Regions from separate parts of the Variovorax sp. LjRoot84 genome, predicted to be linked through region 1. Evidence: riboswitches for the same ligand, from Rfam matches in the RefSeq annotation. Region 1 holds a riboswitch; each other region holds the start of a gene.
What was found. A riboswitch is a leader RNA that binds a small molecule or an ion and turns the genes downstream of it on or off. The one in region 1 is predicted to bind thiamine pyrophosphate.
Positions count from the first base shown of each region.

Region 2: another riboswitch for thiamine pyrophosphate. It lies ahead of thiC (phosphomethylpyrimidine synthase ThiC); the one in region 1 lies ahead of ACSQ9I_RS15955 (purine-cytosine permease family protein).
Region 3: another riboswitch for thiamine pyrophosphate. It lies ahead of ACSQ9I_RS36620 (long-chain fatty acid--CoA ligase); the one in region 1 lies ahead of ACSQ9I_RS15955 (purine-cytosine permease family protein).

Region 1 covers NZ_CAXUTE020000001.1:3,184,829-3,187,086, reverse strand. The annotation lists gene ACSQ9I_RS15955 (purine-cytosine permease family protein) at 1-1,262, opposite strand, end outside; TPP riboswitch at 1,338-1,446, opposite strand; gene ACSQ9I_RS15950 (phosphatase PAP2 family protein) at 1,535-2,119, opposite strand; gene ACSQ9I_RS15945 (NAD(P)/FAD-dependent oxidoreductase) at 2,199-2,258, opposite strand, start outside.
Region 2 covers NZ_CAXUTE020000001.1:923,915-926,172, forward strand. The annotation lists gene ACSQ9I_RS04650 (rhodanese-like domain-containing protein) at 1-901, shown strand, start outside; TPP riboswitch at 929-1,033, shown strand; gene thiC (phosphomethylpyrimidine synthase ThiC) at 1,112-2,258, shown strand, end outside.
Region 3 covers NZ_CAXUTE020000002.1:1,220,704-1,222,961, forward strand. The annotation lists gene ACSQ9I_RS36615 (hypothetical protein) at 121-462, shown strand; TPP riboswitch at 845-938, shown strand; gene ACSQ9I_RS36620 (long-chain fatty acid--CoA ligase) at 1,162-2,258, shown strand, end outside.

The sequences.
Region 1 (2,258 bases):
CATGCCAGCACGAAGGTGAGGGCGAGCGTCGGCAGCGCCGACCCGAACTGAGGCGCCCATCTGGCGCAGGCGTGGTAGATGGCGATACCCGCGATCCAGATCAGCGCCGCGACCCAGTCGATCTTGCGCGCGCCCACCGCGACCGCTGCGCCGCCCGTACCCAGCCGTCCGAGGATCACGCCGTAGAGCGGCACGAACACCGAGCTCAGGAGCAGCAGGAAGGGCTCGAGCGAATGCATCGGCAGCACCAGTGCGAAGGCGATGCACGCGACCGCGAGGCACAGGCCCCAGCGCCGCACGCTCCAGCGCGGCTGCAGGCTGTGGGCCGAGACCGAGCCCGAATAGACGTCGCCATACGCGTTGTCGAGTTCGTCGATCAGGATCAGGCCCAGCGCGACCAGGCCGCCCTGCGCCAGCAGCAGCGCCGCCACGAGGTTGGTGCCGGGTTCCGCCACGCTCACCACCATCACGCCGAGCGCGTAGCACCAGATGTTGGCGAGCGCGTAGCCGACCCAGGTGCCGCCGAAAGCGCCGCCGAGCCCGCCCGCGCTGCGCCTGCCGTGCCGCGCGTAGTCGGCCACCAGCGGCAGCCACGAAACCGGCATCGCGATTACCAGGTCGAGCGCGCTGAACATGCCCATGCTGCCGTTGCCCGGGCGCGACCAGAAGGCCTCCAGGCCTTTGGCCTGAAGCTGCGTCGCGAATTGCCAGCTCAGCCAGAGCAGCGAGAGCACCACCAGCGGCAGCCCGAAGCGGCTCACGAAGCGCCGCACCAGCTTGACCATCGAGCCGGCCAGCAGCGCGAGCAGCACCGCGCCCCACAGCAGCGTGGTCAGCACGGTGCCCAGCGTGCCCTCCAGCGACCAGCCGAAGGCCTGCTTGCCGATGGCCTGCGTGCCCTCGCGCATGATCACGATCTCGAAGGTGGTCCAGCCGATCAGTTGCACGATGTTCAGCACCACCGGCAGGCGCGCGAAGGCGCTGCCGTAGGTGGCGTGCATCAGGCCCGCGCTGGCCAGCCCGCTTTCGCAGCCGAGGCGGGCGGTCCAGGCCAGCAGGCCGGCGCCGATCAACGACCCCAGCACGATCGCGATCGCCGCCTCGCGCGTGCCGACCGCCGGCACCAGGTAGGCGCCGACCTGCATCACCAGCAGGCCGACGCCGAGGCTGAACCACAGCGCCATGTGGTCGTTCCAGTGGAAGACGCGGTTGGCGTCGCCGAGTGGCGTCAGCGCCTCGTTGGAATCAGGTGTTGTTGCCATCCATTTGCTCCATTGCAAAGTGTTTGGCAGGTGGGCGAGGCCACGGCGGCAAGACCGGCACGCGAGAAAACGTGGCGGTCGCCGGACCAGCTTCCCTGCGCGAGGATTACCTCAGTCAGGTTCAAAGGGACTCTCTCAGCCAAGCTGCAACAGGCGTTGCGAGCCGGCACCCCTAGCGTTGCTTCAGGCTGGCGAAGCAGTTCGGATTGTAGAGCCGTGCGCCGGCCGAGTGCGACACGGCGACGTGAAGTCGCCGCGGACCGGGCGGCGCCTCAGTGGTCGATGGCGGCCGACAGTTGCCTCGCGCCCGAGTGGTCGTGGCGAATGAGCGGCAGGACGAAGCGGCGCGCGAGCTGCTGAAGCGTCCAGAACGCGGCAGCGATCCCGCCGGCCAGCAGCAGGCCGGCAGCGATGTCCAGCGGGAAATGCACGCCCACGTAGATGCGCGCCCAGCCCGTGAGGACCGCGATCGCCACGACCGCCAGCCCGGTCTTCCGAAGCGATGCCCGCAGGCAGAACAGCAGCCCGATGGTGAACATCACCGAGGCGTGCGCACTCGGCAGCGAGCCGCGCGCGCCATGGTCGATGTGCGCCGGGCTCAGGCCCACCATGAAGGGGCGCGGCATCGCGATGGCGTCCGCCAGCGCGTGGGCCAGCATGGCCGCCGCGGCCGCGGCGACCAGCGTCACCATCGCATAGACCCGCTGCGAGGGCCGGCGCCAGGCGACCCAGCCCATGAGGGCGACGCAAAGCCAGGACGCGCCCTCGGCCACGATGGATGCGAGCCACATGATTTCGGCATTCGGGGTGTGGCCAGCGCCAATGGCCTGGAACAGTGCGGTGTTCAACGCGAGCATGCCCGGCATCGTATGGCGGTCTCGTGTCGAACGCGTGAATGCGGCGTTCAGCCTTCGTTCAGGATGGTTGCTTTGTTCTTCAGCCCACGCCGAGCAGCTGGTGCAGCCGCGTGCTGGTGGTGGTGTACTGCAGCGGCAC
Region 2 (2,258 bases), 2.3 Mb from region 1:
CGCGCCGGTGCCGGCCGCGCCCTTTCTCGTCATCGCCGGCGGATTGTCGGTCGGCGGGCAGGTGTCATTCGCCGCCGTGCTGGCGGCCGCCCTGGTCGGCAACATCCTCGGCGACGGCGCCTGGTTCCTGGCCGGGCGCCGCTGGGGCTACCGCGTGATGCGCCTCCTGTGCCGCATCTCGCTGTCGGCCGACTCCTGCGTACGGCGCAGCGAGGCCATCCTCGGCCGCTGGGGCGGGCTGTCGCTGATCGCGGCCAAGTTCGTGCCCGGCGTGTCGGTGGTCGCGCCGCCGATGGCGGGCGCCTTGGGCATGTCGAACACGCGCTTCCTGTCCTACGAGACCGTGGCCGCGCTGATCTGGACGCTGGGCTTCCTCCTGCTGGGCCGCATCTTCCACGCGGCGATCCAGGACGTGCTGGCGGTGCTGTCCAGCGTCGGCCTCACGGCTGCGGCTGTCGGCACGCTGGTGCTCGTCGCTTTCGTCGCCTGGCGCTATCGCCGGCGCCGCATCGCGCTCGCTGCCGACGACATCGAGCATATCGAGGCCGGCGCGCTGCGCGAAGCCTTCGCGGCCGGTGCCCGCCCGACGCTGATCGACGTGCGCTCCGCCGAGGGACGCGCGCTGGATCCGCGCGCGATTCCGGGCGCCATCGGCATCGCGCTGCGCGAGCTCCCCGTCGAGCTGGCTGCCTTTGCCGACGGGCGCGAACTCATCGTGTTCTGCGACTGCCCCAACGACGAGTCCGCCATCGCTGCCGCGCGCGTGCTGATGAAGGCCGGTTTGCCGCGCGTGCGCGTGCTCGCCGGCGGGCTCTCGGCCTGGAGCGCCGCCGCCGCGATCGAGGTCGATGAAGAGGCACTGCCGGCCGGCGCGCCGGACATCGCCGCACATCCCGCTTGATCCCTGCCGCGAACGAGGCCTAGAATCGGTCCCGCTCCGGGGTGCACGCAGATGTGTGCTGAGATGGCCAAACGCCGAACCCGCGAACTTGATCTGGTTCATACCAGCGTAAGAAGAGCTGCGACTCCCCGGCCCCGGACATTCTTTTTTCCGCCGTGCCGATCCTGGAGCGATCGCGGAGCACCCGTCCAACGAACCGGAGTGCCCCGCATGAATGCCCCTGACAAGTTCGCCTCGCTGCTCACGCTGACGCGCGAGCCCTTTCCTGCCTCGACCAAGAGCGCCATCGCCGGCAGCCGGCCCGACCTGCGCGTGCCTGTGCGCGACGTGCTGCTCACCAACGGCGAGCAGGTGTCGCTCTACGACACCTCGGGCCCGTACTCGGACCCTTCGGCCGAGATCGACGTGCGCCAGGGCCTGCCCGGCGTGCGCGGCGCCTGGATCGCCGAGCGCGGCGACACCGAAAGCTATCAAGGCCGCACCCACCAGATGCTCGACGACGGCGCCACCCATGCCGACCGCGATGCGCAGCGCCTGGCCGAGCTGCGCGCCGCCGCCTCGGGGCTGCAGCGCACGCCGCTGCGTGCCAAGTCCGGCATGAACGTGAGCCAGATGCACTATGCGCGCCGCGGCATCGTCACGCCCGAGATGGAATACGTGGCGCTGCGCGAGAACGGCAAGCGCGAATGGATGGCCGAGTACCTGGCCGACGCGGCGCGCGAGAAGCGCCTGGCCGGCAACCCGATGGGCGCGCGGATCCCGAAGATCATCACGCCCGAGTTCGTGCGCGACGAGGTGGCGCGCGGCCGCGCCATCATCCCGGCCAACATCAACCATCCGGAAGTCGAGCCGATGGCGATCGGGCGCAACTTCCTGGTCAAGATCAACGCCAACATCGGCAACTCGGCCGTCACTTCCAGCATCGAGGAAGAGGTGGAAAAACTGGTGTGGGCGATCCGCTGGGGCGCCGACAACGTGATGGACCTGTCCACCGGCCGCAACATCCACACCACGCGCGACTGGATCGTGCGCAACAGCCCGGTGCCCATCGGCACGGTGCCGATCTACCAGGCGCTCGAGAAGGTCGGCGGCGTGGCGGAAGACCTCACGTGGGAGATCTACCGCGACACGCTGATCGAGCAGGCCGAGCAGGGCGTGGACTACTTCACCATCCATGCCGGGCTGCGCCTGCCCTTCATCCATCTCACGGCCGATCGCCGCACCGGCATCGTCTCGCGCGGCGGCTCGATCATGGCCAAGTGGTGCATCGCGCACCACCAGGAGAGCTTCCTCTACACGCGTTTCGAGGAGATCTGCGAGATCATGAAGGCCTACGACGTGAGCTTCTCGCTCGGCG
Region 3 (2,258 bases), on a different contig from region 1:
TGCGGGGTAGTTCGCCATTTCGCCTGCGTTCGTACGCGCGGACCTTCTACCTTGAGTACAGTCCGGAAGTTCCATTGATCGTCGGCCGGGCTCGTGTCTCAACCCTGCCGGATAACGCCCATGAGTTCGCCCAGACCCCCAACCCTGCACGAGTTCGCCGTACTGCGTGTGCTTCGCGCCGAGGCTGAGCACCTGCCGCGCACAGCCGCAAGGATGGCGGCGACCTATCTGCCCACCATCGAGTTGCCCACCACTTGGCGGCCGGTGCTGGCACGAGCGCTCGAGGAGCGAGCCGGTGACGTGACATGTCCGCCGCTTGATGAACTTCAAGCCGAGTACGGCAGATGGGGTGCATGGCTGCCTGCCGCCTATCACGGCGATGCAACGGACGCGCGCTACTGGCTGGTGGGTCTGCAAGAGCACGCGGCCGAGTACCTGCCCCGATCACCCCCCGCGCCGTGACGGGGTAGACCAGAGCAAGCGCGACAGCGGCCTGTTTGGCCTCCGGCCCGAGTGCGATGCCTTCGGCGGCGCGCACGATCTTCGCGTCCGTCACGCCGAGCGTCGCCTCGTCGTGCGCAGGCGCGCTTTGCTGCACCAGGCAGCTGTCGCGCTCGCGCAAGATGTTGCAGCGCCAGGTCGCCTCGGCGAGCGTGGCAGTGGCCTTGCGGCGCAGCTCGCCCTGTTGCACGGCCCCGAGATCGCGCTTCTGCTGCTTGGCGGGAAGAAGAGCTAGGAGCCAGTTCCGTGCGACGCCGGCCTTCGTGCGGCAGCTGGGCGAGCGGCTGGCGGCGCGCCGCCCAATGGACACGTGCAGCGGCACGCGTGGGGCACATGTAAAATCAATCGCGCTCCGGGGTGCACGCGACAGTGCTGAGATTCAAACCCGCGAACTTGAACCGGTTAATGCCGGCGGAAGAAGAGCTTTCACCTTGACCCATCGGCGAATCCTGCCTAGGTCAAGGTGGCCCTTCGGAGCATCCGTTCGACGGTCACGAAGGAGTCCTCATGAACAACACCTCTGCAGAGCGGCCCACGCACACGGCGGGTGTTGTGTCCCATGCTTTCCGGTACCCGCGCGTGCTGTCTATCGCCAGCTCCGGCGGACCGTTGAACCATGGGCACGCGCCCGAAGCGATGCGGCTCCAGCGGCTGAATTGAATGTCAAACCATCCAGGACACAACACCGCCGGGGCCACGAGTGCAACCGGCGAAATTGTCGCTGACGTCCTCGCCTTCATCGAGCAGGACGGGTGCACCGACGACGACTTCGATCGGCTGGCGTTACGCCTGTTCGCCCATCAGTACGGCAACAATCAGGCGTACCGACGCTTCTGCCAGCGGCGCGGCGCGACCCTGCGCAATGTGAAGCGCTGGAGCGACATCCCGGCAGTGCCGATCGACGCCTTCAAGGAGCTGGACCTACGGTGCGAGCCGCCGGCCGCAACGGACCGCGTCTTCATGACCAGCGGCACGACCCGCAGCGAGGTGAAGGGCCGTCATCATCATCCGACGCTGGCGGTCTACGACCGGTCGATGATCCGCAACTTCTCGAGTCGGTTCATGCACGGCAGCGGCCGGATGCGCTTGGGGATCCTGTTCCCCACCGAAACCGTGCTGCCCAATTCCTCGCTGGCCCACTACCTTGCGCTCGCTCTGAGTGAATTCGGCACCGAGGAGAGTCGTTACTTCGTGAGCCCGCAGGGACTGGACAGTCCCGGCCTGTGCGATGCGCTGGCGGACGCTGAACGCCACGGCTTGCCCTACGCCCTGCTCGGCGCCAGCTACAGCTTCGTGCACCTGATCGACGAGCTCAAGCAGCGTGGAAAATCTTTCCGCCTGCCGGCGGGCAGCCGGGTCCTGGACACGGGTGGCTACAAGGGACAGTCGCGCGAACTGCCACTCGACGCCTTCTATGCGGAGCTGTCCGCCCGGCTCGGCATCGAACGATCGCAGTGCATCAACATGTACGGCATGACCGAGCTGAGCACGCAATTCTACGACGCGGGCAATGCTACCGTGCCGTCGGTGAAGTCGGGGCCGCACTGGATCCGCTCCCGCCTGGTCGACCCGCTCACGAGCCGCGAAGTCGCGCGTGGCGAACGCGGTATCTTGGTCCATTGCGACCTTGCCAACTTCAATTCCGTGACCACCATCCTGACCGAGGACGTGGGCCTGGCAGCCGACGGAGGGTTCCTGCTGCTCGGTCGCGCCGAGGGCGCGCAGGCCAAGGGCTGCTCGCTGGCGGTGGAGGAATT